DNA from 2 places in the Dechloromonas sp. A34 genome. Region 1 is predicted to be linked to the other one. Evidence: riboswitches for the same ligand, from Rfam matches in the RefSeq annotation. Region 1 holds a riboswitch; the other holds the start of a gene.

Region 1 (7,190 bases):
GGATGCCGGCAACTTCCTTCTGCAGTGCGGGAAGCGCCTCGGCGTCGAAGGCGGTTTCCAATTGATCGGCCTGTTGGCGCTGGCTGCCTGAAGTGAGCAGGGCGCGTTCGGCGGCGCGGTCCGGGTAACCCAGTTCGATGCGCATCAGGAAACGGTCGAGCTGGGATTCGGGCAGCGGAAAGGTGCCGATCTGGTGGGCCGGGTTCTGGGTGGCGATCACGAAGAACGGGCGGGGCAGGTCGCGCGTCTGGCCTTCCGCGGTGACCTGGCATTCTTCCATCGCCTCGAGCAGTGCGCTCTGGGTTTTCGGCGTGGCGCGGTTGATCTCGTCGGCGAGTACCAGTTGCGCGAAGATCGGACCGGGCAGGAAGCGGAATTCGCTCGTCACTCGATCGAAAATCGAGACCCCCGTGATGTCGGCCGGCAGCAGGTCACTGGTGAACTGGATGCGCGAGAAGCGCAGCCCGAGCAGGCGGGCCAGGGTGTGGGCCAGCGTCGTCTTGCCCATTCCTGGCAGATCCTCGATCAGCAGATGTCCGCCGGCCAACAGGCAGGCCAACGCCTGACGGATTTCACCGTCTTTGCCCAGGATGATCTGGCCAGCCCGGGCGAGAACTGCGTCGAAAGGGCGGTGGCGTGCGGGGAGCGGGGAGCCGAACATGCCGGTTTTCCTTGTTGAGTATTGGAACGAATTCTAATGCTTGAAGCTGCGTGGCGAATGAGACGATAATGCCATTTCGACGTGCGCTCTTCGTGCGCCGCTTCGCAGAGAGAGAAGAACAAGTGACAACCACTGCTTTCATCACCCATCGCGACTGCTTGTTGCACGATATGGGTTCGCATCACCCCGAGTGCCCGCAACGTCTCACTGCCATCAATGATCACCTGATTGCCCAGGGGATCGATGCCTATTTCGTCTACCACGACGCGCCGCTGGCCACCTTCGAGCAGCTGATGCGTGTCCATCCCGCCTCGCATCTCGAGCGCATCAAGCGGGCCTCGCCGGAGGCCGGTGTCGTGCACCTTGATCCCGATACCGCAATGAATCCGCACACCTGGCAGGCTGCTCTGCGGGCCGCTGGTGCTGGTTGTCTGGCGGTCGATCTGGTGATGAGTGGAGAATGCGAAAACGCCTTCTGCGCAGTGCGTCCCCCCGGTCACCATGCCGAGAAGAGTAATCCGATGGGATTCTGCTTTTTCAACAATGTGGCGGTTGCCGCTCGTCATGCACTCAAGGTGCATGGCTTGGAGCGCGTCGCCATCATCGACTTCGACGTGCACCATGGCAACGGTACCGAGGACTGCTTTGCCGGCGACGAGCAGGTGCTGATGTGCAGCATCTTCCAGCATCCGTTCTACCCGTATAGCGGGGCTGAAAAGCCGGCCGCCAATATGTGCAACGTGCCGCTTGCCGCCGGTTGCGGCGGCGAGGAGTTCCGCGATGCCGTGCTACAGGTGTGGACGCCGCGCCTGAAGGAATTCAAGCCGCAGATGATCCTGATATCGGCGGGCTTCGATGGTCACTACGAAGACGACATGGGGGGGCTCAAGCTGCTCGAAAAGGATTTCGGCTGGTGTACCGAGCATGTCAAAAAACTGGCCGCCGAAATGTGCCAGAAGCGTATCGTCTCGGTGCTGGAAGGCGGGTATGTGATGACCTCGCTGGCGCGTAGCGTTGGTGCGCATTTGCGGGCGCTGGCCGATCTCTAGTACCAGCCTCCGGGTTCATGGTACTAGGCGCATCTTTCTTTGGAAAAAAGTGGGGCTGGGGTAAAATCCGGCCCACTTTTTCATGTTTCTAACGTTTAACCGGACAAATCCATGGCGTTGATTGTTCAGAAATATGGCGGCACTTCGGTCGGTAATCCCGAGCGTATCAAGAACGTCGCCAAACGTATTGCCAAGTTCCAGGCTCAGGGGCATCAGGTGGTGGTAGTCGTCTCCGCGATGAGTGGCGAGACCAACAAGCTGATTGCCCTGGCCAAGGAAGTTCAGGCCAACCCCGATCCGCGCGAGCTGGACATGATCATGTCCACCGGCGAGCAAGTCACCATCGGTCTGCTGGCCATGGCCCTGAAGGATATCGGTTGCCAGGCCAAGAGCTACACCGGCGGCCAGGTCAAGGTGCTGACCGACAGTACCCACACCAAGGCGCGCATCCTGTCGATTGACGAAGCCAACATGCGGCGTGATCTCGATGCCGGTAATGTGGTTGTCGTCGCCGGTTTCCAGGGCGTCGATGCCGACGGCAACATCACCACGCTCGGTCGTGGCGGTTCCGATACCTCCGGCGTGGCGCTGGCCGCGGCGCTGAAGGCCGACGAGTGCCAGATCTATACTGACGTCGATGGCGTCTACACGACCGACCCGCGTGTCGTGCCGGAAGCCAAGAAGCTCGACACCATCACCTTCGAAGAAATGCTGGAAATGGCCAGCCTCGGCTCCAAGGTGCTGCAGATCCGCTCGGTAGAATTCGCCGGCAAGTACAAGGTCAAACTGCGCGTTCTTTCCAGCTTCCAGGACGAAGGGGAAGGTACGCTGATCACTGTTGAGGAAGACAAGAACATGGAACAACCGATCATCTCCGGCATCGCCTTCAACCGCGACGAAGCCAAGCTGACTGTCCTCGGTGTGCCGGACAAGCCGGGCATCGCCTACCAGATTCTGGGTGCCATTGCCGACGCCAACATCGACGTCGATATGATCATCCAGAATGTCGGTCATGACAGCACGACAGATTTCTCGTTTACCGTCAATCGCGGCGAATATGCCAAGGCCCAGTCTATCCTCGAAACGGTCAAGGCTGAGCTTGGCGCCCGCGAAGTGACTGGCGACAACAAGATCTGCAAGGTCTCCGCCGTCGGCGTCGGCATGCGCTCCCACCCCGGTGTGGCCAGCAAGATGTTCAAGGCACTGGCCGATGAAGGCATCAACATCCAGATGATCTCCACCTCCGAGATCAAGATTTCCGTCGTCCTCGACGAAAAATATCTGGAACTGGCCGTTCGCGTTCTGCACCGGACGTTTGGTCTCGATCAGTAAGGTTTGACCAAAGGGCGCGGAGGCTATATCATCCGCGCCTCGTTGCAGGCAAGGACACGTGGCCGAGTGGTCGAAGGCACACCCCTGCTAAGGGTGCATCCGGGCAAAACCTGGATCCAGGGTTCGAATCCCTGCGTGTCCGCCAAAAAACGAGCAAACAAGCGCCTTTCGGGGCGCTTTTTTGTTTCTGTGATCTGACTGCGGAGCTCAGCGAAATTTGTCGACTGGTCAGGCGGCCTGCAGAATGTCGATGGTACGCGTCAGCGCGCGATCGAAAATGGGTTCGGTGGGTACAATCCTGACTTCGCCGCGCTGCATTTGCAGGCTCATGGCGTCGGGCGAGACGGCAAGGGCGTGCGGCGATTGCGGGTTGGTGAACAGGAATATGCCTCGTTGCGGGCTAATCCATGAAAGCCGATAGCGAATGGCGCTCCCGTCGGGCTGCTGGTATTCAACCCAGTCGCCGCGCTGCAGGTCCTCGACTTCATGGCTGGCAAGCTGCTCTGATACGGGGAGCTTTACCGATATGCTCTCGACCGTGACCTCGCCATCGCCGAGCGCCTGGCTGGTAAAGCGGGGCTCACTGATCGCTGGGGGTAATGCCGGTTCCGCAGCGGCGTCCGACGGTGGTGGTTCCGTTCCCCGCAGGGCCGCTGCATGAAGCCGGAAGAGGGCGTCGAGCAGGGTACGGCGTCGTTCGCCTTCCACCTCCACGCGGTCGAAACCCACACTCAGCTGCTTGATCAGCATTGGCAGTTGGCGGGCCAGGGCCTGGCGTTCTGGAACGTCATTCTTTGGCTGAACACTCTCAACCAGAGCGCCAGCCGTCGCCAAGGTGTTTTCCCACGCCGTGCTGCCGGGGCCTTCCTCCAGGTGGACACGCTTCAGCAGAGAACGCCACTCATGATCGAGCAGATCGCTTACCACCCTGGGTAAGGGGCTTTCCAGCCAGCGCTGCAGTTCGCTGTCGACCGCCATGTCGGCCAGTTCGTCCAGTTCGCGCTGGACGACCAAGAGTGCAGCGCGCGTTACATTGCCGGATGCCGCATCCTCGTACCCGGCCAGGAAGTGCTCGAGATCGTCACAAAGCGTTTCGAAGAGGGCCGTGTCCTGCTTGAAGTTGTTGTGTATGTTGTCAATGATTTCGGCGATCTTGGTATAGATCGGGTCGTCGCGACCGACTTCCCGCCCCAGCGCAACGCTGCCCTGGAGATGAGATCGAGCAGGCGGCGGGTCGGATGTGCCTTGCTCGAAAAGAAGCTTCGGTCCAGCATCGCGACCTTGAGTACCGGAATCTGCAGTTTGCCGACCAGGGCCTTGATCGGGTCGGAAATTTCGCGGTCGTCGAAAATCATGTCGAAAAGCATGGCGACAATATCGACGGTAATGGCATCCAGCTGACCAAGGCTTTGGCCAATCTCGCTGGCGCGGAAGTGGTACAAAACGTTGGCGCTGCCATCTGCCGAGGACTGGGGCGTGAGCGTGCCCTGTGCGGCATGCTGCAAGGCTTCCAGTGAGGCCCAGACATGTGTGGCGGGGGCTGCTGTGCCTGCCATCGCTTCCATCGGACCTGCTGCGTTGCCTGTCGCCGGCATTCCCGGCATAACTCCGGCCGGGGACGCGGTCGCGGGGGTGTTGCCTGAACCAGTGACCAGACGCTGCAGCATCGCGAACATGTCGCCGCCGGCATTTTTTTTCGTTGTCTCCTTGCTGGGATCGTGGCTGGCGGTCCGTCCGTAATCCCGTCTCAGATCGGGCAGGACCTTGTGCTGCAAGAGTTGGGCATTGATGGCGTGAAAGATCGGCCCGATGTGATCGTCGACTAGTGCGTCAAAAATGTGCCACAACTCCAGCCGGCTGTGCAGATCGAAATCCACTTCCCGCAAGGCGCCGCGAAGGGCGCGAGTAAGAACCTCGGGAGCCGCCGGATTTTCGGTCTCGGCGCCTCTTTCCTTGCCAATCAGGTAATTGAAGCGGCGACCCAGGGCATAGAGTTCACCTTCGCATTTGTTGTCGAGTCGGCGAGCCAGAGATTTCAGGGCGAGCTCTTCGTCCATCTCGCCATACTCGACGATTTGCATCTCCTCGAGGAGGATATTCCCAGAGCCAGAGGCCGTGCTATGTGTCCCACGCAAAACCGTATCGAACTCGCGCCCCCAGTGAGCTGCCAGAAGTCCCTCGAGGCGACCGCCTTTCTCGCTCAGTGCGTCGTTAAGACGAAGGAGCATGCGGCGTTCGTCGGAGTCTTTGGCGATGTCGGCGCGCTGGAGCAGAGTCTCGCTGGCCTTTTGCAGCATTTCCCGTAACGCTTCGCGCAGTCGGCGGGCAGCCAGATCCCGGCATTCGAGCAGGATACGATTGGCCGAGGCAGTCACATGAGGACCACCCGGTTGAAGATTGATTACATTGCTGTAGGCCGTTGCCATGACTCGCTCCCTTCGTCGCAGACAGAATACGACGATGCTGCACCTCGATCAAATCGGGCCTGTTCAGCAAACCAACGAAAGCGAAAGAATCAAAAACGCGCTGCCATCTGCGCAATTGGCAATCGCACGAATGTGGATTGTCAATTCCGCCTAGCCTGGCGGTCCCGCTGTCGTGGGGTGCATCCCTTGGATACGACCCGTTAGACCGGTGACTTTGCGTCCCCATCTTTCGAAGGGTTTGCCTTGATACAGTTAGGCCACAAAACGATTCTAGATCATTTCCAGAAAAATCAAACCCCTATATATCAAAGTCTGAGAGAGGCAGCTATAGTATTTAGTTCCTCGCTTGACTCCTCAAGTACTGCGGCAAGTGCGTTATCGGCGATGACCTGCCCGGCCAGGGCAAGCATTTCCGAATGTTCGCTGCTCGATATGGCCGGTTGCAATGGGTTGGTGATGGGCGTCAGGCAATTGGCAAGAAATAGTGTGTCGGCCAGACTCTTCGGGGGTAATGTCACATTCCCTTGCCATTGGGCCCGGACGGCTGTTGCAATGTCGTCCGGGACGGCAAGGGCACGCAATACGGCGTCGCCGACCAGTGCTTCTCCGCCTGCTGCCCACGTTTCGTTGCCGCCGATGTCAATGAGATCGGGGTAGGCGGACGCCCGAGAAATCAGATAGAAACCACCTACCTCATGGACAATTCCGGCAAACATGGCCATGTCTGGATTCTGATGGCTGACCCGTCGTGCCAGTACGTAGCAGAGGGCTGCAACGTGGGAACTGTGCTCCCATAGGCGCGACGCGAGGGTTTCGTGTGCCGCCGTTGGTGTTGCTGAAATCTGCCGCATGATCAGGCCGGTCGACAAGGCGCGCACCAGATTGATGCCGAGTCGTGTCACGGCAGAGCGGATATCCGATATCGGTTTTCCGGAACGGTTGAAGGCCACCGAGTTGGCAACGGCGACAATCCGGGATGCCAGCAAGGGCTCTGCCTGGACAACTTTGGCCGCCTTCTCGAGATGAATGTCCGGGTCATCGAGCGCCAGGCGAACCTGTAGGGCGACATGGGCATGGGTCGAAAAGACCAGTTCCCCCTGTTCCACTTCGGCGATCAGTTTACGGAGCGACTCTTTGCTTTCCATTGCCGGTATCTCTGTCCATGAGCATTTGGGCGTGGTCGGTTACCGGTCGACGCCTGCGCAGACGGCCTTTCCATCGTCCAGAAGGGCCATGGTAAGCGAAGATGCAGACGATGCGATAGCTCTGCACTGCTTGTCCGGATTTGTTCCCTGCTAATCGAGGCTTCTAAGCGTCGTCCGGATTCTTCGTTGGCTGGCCGCCGCCCAATTTGCTGGCGAGAAACTCGTCGTAGCCCTTGCTGACCAGTTCGTAGGTTTTCATAACGCCGCTTTCAATATCCCCGCCAAAGACTTTTAGCCCTTGCAGGATATCTTTCGCTTCATTGAAGCCTTTTTCAAAGCCGCCGCGAATCAACTCGACAAAGTCTTTAGCGAGCTGCCCTGGGTCGTCGTCGGGGTGTTGTGCGGCGTAGGCGTCGAAAAAACCGGTCGATAACGACACAATGCGCTCGGCGGTAGCCTCGGGTGAGTTGTCATCGCCCATCTTTGCCTGAATCGCATCCGGGCCGAGTGTCGGGCTCAGCAGTTCATTGATCCGCTCGATGGCGCTGCGAAACAGCAATGTCTGCGACTGGTCACC
Region 2 (7,190 bases), 1.2 Mb from region 1:
ACAGTTCGCCTTCCCACCAGACGCTGCCGGCTTCGAGCGCATCGCGCTCGGTGTCCGACATCTGCGGCAGCACCTTACGGTAGGTGGAAAAAATGGGCCGGGTGATCAGGCTCCGGCGCAGCGGCCGGATCAGGACCAGCCCGGCCAAAGCCGCCAGAGCGGCAATACCCAGCAGAGGGATGAGGCTGTTGAACATGCTGTTGTCTCCTTTTATGTCTTTTTTGCTTTTGGTCGTTCATTTGCTACTGACTGCGCCCGGCACAACCATCCTTCAGGGCGCAGCATCCGAAAACTGGGGCAACGGCGCGCGCAGGCCGCCGAGCAGGAAGGACATCAGGCGCGGCACCAGGCGGTCGAGGCGATCCGTCGAATCCGCGTCCTCGATCTGCCAGTCGGTAACCAGGCGCAGCGCGTCGGTGCCGGCAATGGCGTAGGAGGTGGCGCCGAGCATGAAATGGAAGCGCCAGACGATCTCGGCCTTGGGCACCTCGGGCAGCGCGCGGAACAGCGCTTCCTTGTAGCGATCCATCACCGCCTGATATTCGTGGGCCAGAAAAGCGCGGATGAATTCCGAGGGCTCGGTCAGCGTCCGGCCGAGCAGGCGCAGGAAGGTGACCCCGCCGCGCTTTTCGTCGCCCGCCATGCGCAACAGCGTGCCGAAGAAGCCGTCGACGATCTGCGAAGGTTTCAGGGGCTTGTCGGCCGCCTCGGCTTCCATCTCGTTCAACACCCGCATCCGCTCCTCATTCAGCCAGTCCAGACGACGGCGGAACACCTCCTGCATCAGTGATTCCTTGGAACCGAAGTGATAATTCACGGCCGCCAGATTGACCCCGGCGTCACCGGTGATCTGGCGCATCGACGTCCCTTCGTAGCCGTGCGCCATGAACAGGTGCTCGGCAGCATCAAGAATGCGCTCGCGGGTATCGACAGATCGGACTTCAGCCATGATTGCTCCCTTGTAATTCATACGTTCGTTTTAATCATAGAAAAAAGCTTGGGGCAATGCAAGCGTTTTCTATCTTTGTGGAAATAACTGAATGAAAACCTGAGCGGAGGCGCTTGAGCCTGAATTCGACAAACTCGACCACTGGCTTCGCTCAGGCAATCGCGGTTCGCAATGCTCAAGCAGCCCGGGGGTGCTCGACCATTCGCGAAGGACGCGGCCTCCGGAAACAGGAGGACTTAAAGCGGTGGGCGAAGGATAGTTCGGCGGAGTCGGCTACTCGATCCACCGGAAAGGCGGTCGGCGACTATTCCAGAACGGAGATCAGTGGTGCCAGAAATGCCTGTTCATCCAGCGCCAAGGCATCGGCCCGCAACTGCAGGGTACGGGAGATATTGCGCAGCCGCCAACCGGTTTCATGGACGATGTGATAGACCTCGCCACAGAACGCGCCCTCGTCGCCAGGGGTGTAAGTTTGCAGCAGGGAATCCACTCCGGTGGCTCGTAGCGCCTTGCGCACGTTGTGGCAGACGTTACCGGCCATTTGCAGGAGGTCGTGCACCTTGCCCGAGGCACTCTGCAGGAGTTCAAGCACCTTCTGCTCGACCTGATCGAGCTTGAACACGACGTCGCGGGTCTGCTCATAGCAAGGCTGATCGCCATGGCCAAATGATTCAGCCAAATCCCGCAGCGACGTGCAGATGTAGGCCTTGAGCACCGGATTGAATTCTTCCGGGATGAGCCTGATGGCCAGTGTGGCCTGGTAGGCCGCCCCTTCGCCGCCCCGTTCGATGATCGCCGCCATGGCATCGGCGGCCGCCAGAATCGAGCCGATCGGTGAAATCTTCTCCTTGGTCAGCATGAAGGGATAGCCGCTGCCATCAAGCCGTTCATGATGCTGGCCGATGCCCTGGCCCACCTCTTCGCGCAGTTTGCCGATTTCCAGCGCCACCATATGGCTAACCTTCGGATGAACCGCCACCGAGGCCCATTCCTTGGCGGTCAACGGACGGTCAGCGTGCAGCAAATCCGGGTTCACGTACAGAACACCCAAATCATGCAATAGCGCAGCACTCAGCAACAGTTCGGTATCCATCGAGGAGAGTTGGGCATATGCCGCAAAACCGGCGCATAGCGCGATGGTGTGCAATTCGTGCGAATACTCATCGCCGCCACGATTGCCGTAGGCAGCGGCCAACAACAGCTTCAGGGCGCTCGGCAAGCGCACCAGGCGCAGATGTGACAAAGAGGCAAAGGCGGCCTTGCTGCTGGCCAGGTGACAGAGAATCGGGTTCGCCAGGATGATTTTTTGGCAGTCATCGGCCACATCGCCGGTGGTAATGCCATTCTCGACCTCAAGCGTCAGCTCAAGCGGCGTCCGCAACTTGCGGCTGGCCAGTCGCTCCTGCAGGCTCCCGGAAATCTTGCCCCCTTGGCCCACAGCTTCACTCCCTGACTGTCGTAGATATCGTCCGATGCGATCACATCGTTCGTTTCGGTCAATGCCATGATCTTGCCAAGGCAGTGATTGTTTACGCTATTGAATGCACTCATGAGACATCTGTTCAGTTGGTGTTGCTCGTTAGACACGGGGACACAACTGACAGAGAGTGAACGGTCAAGCACAGGGGAGTACTTGGCAGCCCCGCTATCTTTGACCTGATGGGGTCAGAGGACCGGTGGCTTTGCGTCCTCGCTTTTCAGTCGAGTTTGCCAGTACCCACACTACTTTAGTGGCAAATTGCCAGCTTGACAAATATCAAATTAGCCCACGATAGCGGTCAAATTTATGCAATTTGGTTTGCCTTGGCAACTATTCAGTTTCCCGTGATTGTTACGACTTAACTTAAGTGTTGCGCTGGCGAATAAAGGCGATGACTTCATTGGCCGGCACCGGCCGACTGAAAAGAAAACCCTGCATCAGATCACAACCCCTGCCCCGCAGATATTCGCGCTGCTCGTCCGTTTCAACGCCTTCGGCCACGATGCGCAGGCCGAGATTGTGGGCCAGGCCGATGGTCGCATCGCAGATCACGGTACCATCGGCGCTCTGCCCGATCTCCTCGACGAAGCTGCGGTCGAGCTTAAGCAAGTCGATCGGGAACAGGCGCAGGTAACTCAGCGATGAATAGCCGGTTCCGAAATCGTCAATCGCCAGACCGATCCCCATATCGTGCAGGATATCGAGGATGCGGACGGTTTCCGCCGGTTGCTGCATGGCCACCGATTCGGTGATTTCGAAAACCAGATCGGCGGGATTCAGCCCGAAGGCGTCGATGGCGCCTTTGGCCAGGATCGGCAAGTTGCCGTTACGCATCTGGATGGCGGAAATGTTCACCGCCATCCTGACGCCGTAGATACCGGCCGCGCGAAAGTCCGCCAACTGCTTGCAGGCGGCCCAGAAGACCCACTCGCCGAGCGGCTGGATCAAGCCGCTCTCCTCGGCGATGCCGATGAATTTGCCAGGCAACAGCATTCCCCTCTCGGGGTGCTGCCAGCGTACCAGCGCCTCGACCCCGGCCACCCGCCCGCTGACGGTGTCGAGTACTGGCTGGAAATGCAGACAGAACTCGTCACGCGACAAGGCCTGGCGCAGCCCGTGCTCGATCCCCAGTCGTTCGAGCGCCGCATCGTTCATCCTCGAATCGAAAAACTGGAAATTGTTCCGGCCTGCGGTTTTGGCGTGATACATCGCGGCATCGGCATTTTTCAACAAGGTGTCGGCGTCGTCGCCGTCGGTCGGGAAAATGGCGATTCCGATACTGGGCGTGGTGAACAGGTCGTGACCTTCGATCGAGTACGGATCGCCAATGTTGCCGACCACCTTTTCGGCCACTTTCGCCACCGATCCGCTATGTTCGATGCCGGACAGCATGATGACGAACTCGTCGCCACCGACGCGTGCCACCACATCGCTGTCACGCACACTTTCGGACAGGCGCTTGGCGACCTCGACCAGCATTTGGTCGCCGACATGGTGGCCGAGGGTGTCGTTGACCGCCTTGAAGCGATCGAGATCGACGAACAGCAAGGCGACCCGCGACCCGTCACGCCGCGCTGCCGACAGCGCCTGATCGAGCCGCCCTTTCAGGCTGAAGCGATTGAGCAGGCCAGTCAGCACATCGTGATGTGCCATGTGATAGAGCTTTGCCTCGACCGCCCGCTCTGAAGTGACATCGGTAAAGTGGGCGACGTAATAGCGAATGGTACCGTCCTCGTCGCGAATGACCGATATCGACATCCATTTCGGATAAACACCACCATCCTTCCGGCGATCCCAGATTTCCCCCTGCCAGAATCCACGCTCGGTGATGCTCTGCCACATCTGACGGTATTCGTTCTTCGTCGTCCGCCCCGCCGACAGAAAGCGCGGGTTCTTGCCCAGCGCCTCCTCCGGCAGGAAACCGGTGAGCCTGGTGAAAGCCGGATTGATGGTAATGATGTTGTTGTCGGCATCGGTGATCAGGATTGCCTCGCCGCTGTACTGGAAGGCGCTGACCAGCAGTTGCATGCGCGCTTCCATCTGATGCTGACCGGTGACATCCTGCGAGGTGCCGATCACGCGCAGCGCCGTGCCATCCTCGGCATATTCCGGCTCGCAGAACTCCTGAACATACTTGACCCGACCGTCCGGCAACAAAAGCCGGTGTTTCAGGGATACCTGGCGATGCTCCTGAACGGATTCGTTCAGTGCCTTGTCGACCGTCGCCTGATCGTCCGGATGAACCCTGGCCATGAAATCGTCGTAATGCGCCCCGCCGGGCACCGGCTCGACTTCGAAGATCCGGTAAAGTTCGTCCGAAGAGGTTACGACCCGGGTCGCCAGATCGATTTCCCAACTGCCGACCTGGGCGATTCGTTGCGCCGCTTTCAATTGATCCTGATGGCGATGCAAGGCATCGGCCGCCAGCAATTCCCGTTTCTGGGCTCGGAACAGCCAGACTAGGACGATGCCCAGACACCAGAACAAGCCCAGGCCAAGGCCGCCGACAATCAGCGAGCGCTGCCGCCAGGCAGCCATTATGTCGGCCTCGGACAATCCGGCCAGCACGTAAAAGGGATATTGCTCAAGGACGCTGTAGGCATAAACCCGCCGGACACCGTCGGTCTTGGCGACGAACTCCAGCGTTCCTCTGCCTTCTCCCGCCGCGATACGCTGGTAAATCGGGTGCGCAGTGTCCAGCGCGCGATTGATTTCAGTGGGCACTGACGGTTGGCGGACGACCAGGAAATGCGTGTCGCTGCGACGAATCGCCAAGGCCCCGCTTTTACCCAGATGGACCGTCCGGAACAGGCGCTCGAAATACTCAAGCTCGATGGCCGCACTGACCACCCCGCGGAACGCCCCGTCCGGCCCACGAATCGCCCGTGCCGCGACGATCGTCGTTCGCCCGGTGATCCGCGAAGTCAGAACTTCCGAGAAGACGATACCGGCATTCGCGTAGTCGCGCAGATGGATGAAGTAGGAACGGTCCCCGAGATTGACATAGGCTCCGCCGCCGGCAATGTAAAGCACCTCGCCATTGGCATCGAGCACGCGAAATCCGGCTACTTCCGGAAACACTTGCCGGTGGCGTTCGAACTCGGCTTCAATCTGCTGACGAAAACGCGGTACGGCCTCGCGTTGAAGCGACTCGGCGGAGATCCGCGATGTCAGTCCGATCAGGCTGGAATCGACCCGTCGCAAGGTCGCGTCGAAGCGCGCTTCGATCAGGTCAGCATGGCTCCTGGCGGTGGTCTGGGCCTCGGTCCAGATATCTCGGTAGCCCGACCACAGCACGTAACCAAGCAGCACGAAGCCGCCCACGGCCAAGGCTACCAGAGCAATCCACAACTGCCGACCGACCGGCGCATTCTTTCCCGGGGCTAGACCCATTGATCGCCATCTTTTTTCGAGTTATCGAACCGATTCTGAGCAAGCCGTCATCGAATTGCAACCGGTATCGATGACGGAATGCAGACGGGGCTACTGATACTGCGGCAGGGCACAAACCATCTGCAATCCCAAGGGCAAAAAAAAAGCGCCAACGCGCCCGACAGCATTTCAAATCTCAAACCGCTGTTCAGGCCGTTACATTGACCAACGTACCCGTCGCCTGCCCAAAAACATTGATTACCGCCGCCGGTTCTGCTGTCGTGGCGACAGCCGTTTCGGCCGGCGCCAGCGCGGCACTGATCTGTTCGCGCAAATCGTTGATCCCGGTTTGCACCTTGCCGATGGATTCCATGGCCACCAGGCCGCGCCGCGCACTCTCGGCTTGACCCTGTGCCTGACCCGACTGAACCTTCAGCGAACGGGCATTCTCCTGCGCCCGATCGGCCACTGTCTGCGCTTCACGGGCGCGGGATTGCAAGGCACGGGCCTGCTGTTCGGCCTGATCGGCATTGCGCTGCGCCTGTTGTTGCTGAATCTGCGACCAGATCCCGCCGCTCGGCGACTGCAAACCTGAAGACGAGGTTATCGCCATGTTCACACCTCCCGGCAGTGCCAAGCACCGCCCATGAGGTTTCAGGCAGTCACATTGATCAACGTACCTGTACGTTGACCTTGAGCATTCGTTACCGGCTTGGGCGCTTCTTCCTTCAGCTCGACACGCTCTGCGGGACGCGGCTCCTGCTTCTCGATCGCTTGCGCCTGTTGCGTTTGTTGAGACTGCTGCGTTTGCGTCGGCTGAGTACCGGGATTGGTAAAGGCGTTGACATTCGACGTCACGGATTGGATCGCCATACGACCTCCTTGGCAAGAAAACGGCTCGTGCTTTGAATCTACACCATCCCGGCTATTTTTCCAGAGCCAATTGCCCCAGTCGATGCGAGTTGAAACCCTTTGAGGCCGCCACTCCGCCGTGCCATGAGATCGACCGCTGGGGCACAACAGATTGTCAATTGGGGCTTTGACGCCAGATGAACTAGCATGAAAAGGTGAAGTGCGAATCCATACACCATGTCCCTGATCGTCACCCTTCGCGTCCCGGTCATCCTCGCGATGATTGTGCTGGCCGGTTGTGCCACGCCCGAGCGAGCCCCCGAATTGGTGCCGCCGCCCCCGGTTGCGGCGAGTACCTGGCGCCAGGTCGATAGCGACATTGGCGCCGGGTCACGGGCGGCGACCAGCGCTGCCCGGAGTTTCGCCTATAGCCAGATGGAGAACTGGAAGCAGCTGGCCAGCCAAAGAGCCGAGGCGGATTTCATTCCCTGGTTCTCCAGTTACTGGACCCAGCAATGGCTGACCGCCAAGGTTGCC

What was found. Region 1 has a riboswitch for cyclic di-GMP ahead of NQE15_RS24065 (DUF1631 family protein). Riboswitches for the same ligand answer to the same signal wherever they lie in the genome.
Region 2: linked by a shared signal. The riboswitch ahead of NQE15_RS18025 (HD-GYP domain-containing protein) and the one ahead of NQE15_RS24065 (DUF1631 family protein) in region 1 are both predicted to bind cyclic di-GMP.

Annotation. Positions count from the first base shown of each region.
Region 1 covers NZ_CP102486.1:2,385,161-2,392,350, forward strand. Annotated here, with positions in the region: gene NQE15_RS11955 (AAA family ATPase) at 1-661, opposite strand, end outside; gene NQE15_RS11960 (histone deacetylase family protein) at 784-1,710, shown strand; gene NQE15_RS11965 (aspartate kinase) at 1,822-3,042, shown strand; tRNA gene NQE15_RS11970 (tRNA-Ser) at 3,095-3,187, shown strand; partial or broken gene NQE15_RS24065 (DUF1631 family protein) at 3,271-5,468, opposite strand; cyclic di-GMP riboswitch class I at 5,623-5,721, opposite strand; gene NQE15_RS11985 (HDOD domain-containing protein) at 5,774-6,613, opposite strand; gene NQE15_RS11990 (DUF5610 domain-containing protein) at 6,777-7,190, opposite strand, start outside.
Region 2 covers NZ_CP102486.1:3,603,473-3,610,662, forward strand. Annotated here, with positions in the region: gene NQE15_RS18015 (acyl-CoA dehydrogenase) at 1-196, opposite strand, end outside; gene NQE15_RS18020 (TetR/AcrR family transcriptional regulator) at 272-949, opposite strand; gene NQE15_RS18025 (HD-GYP domain-containing protein) at 1,254-2,387, opposite strand; cyclic di-GMP riboswitch class I at 2,582-2,671, opposite strand; gene NQE15_RS18030 (EAL domain-containing protein) at 2,793-5,822, opposite strand; gene NQE15_RS18035 (hypothetical protein) at 6,010-6,414, opposite strand; gene NQE15_RS18040 (hypothetical protein) at 6,456-6,674, opposite strand; gene NQE15_RS18045 (hypothetical protein) at 6,891-7,190, shown strand, end outside.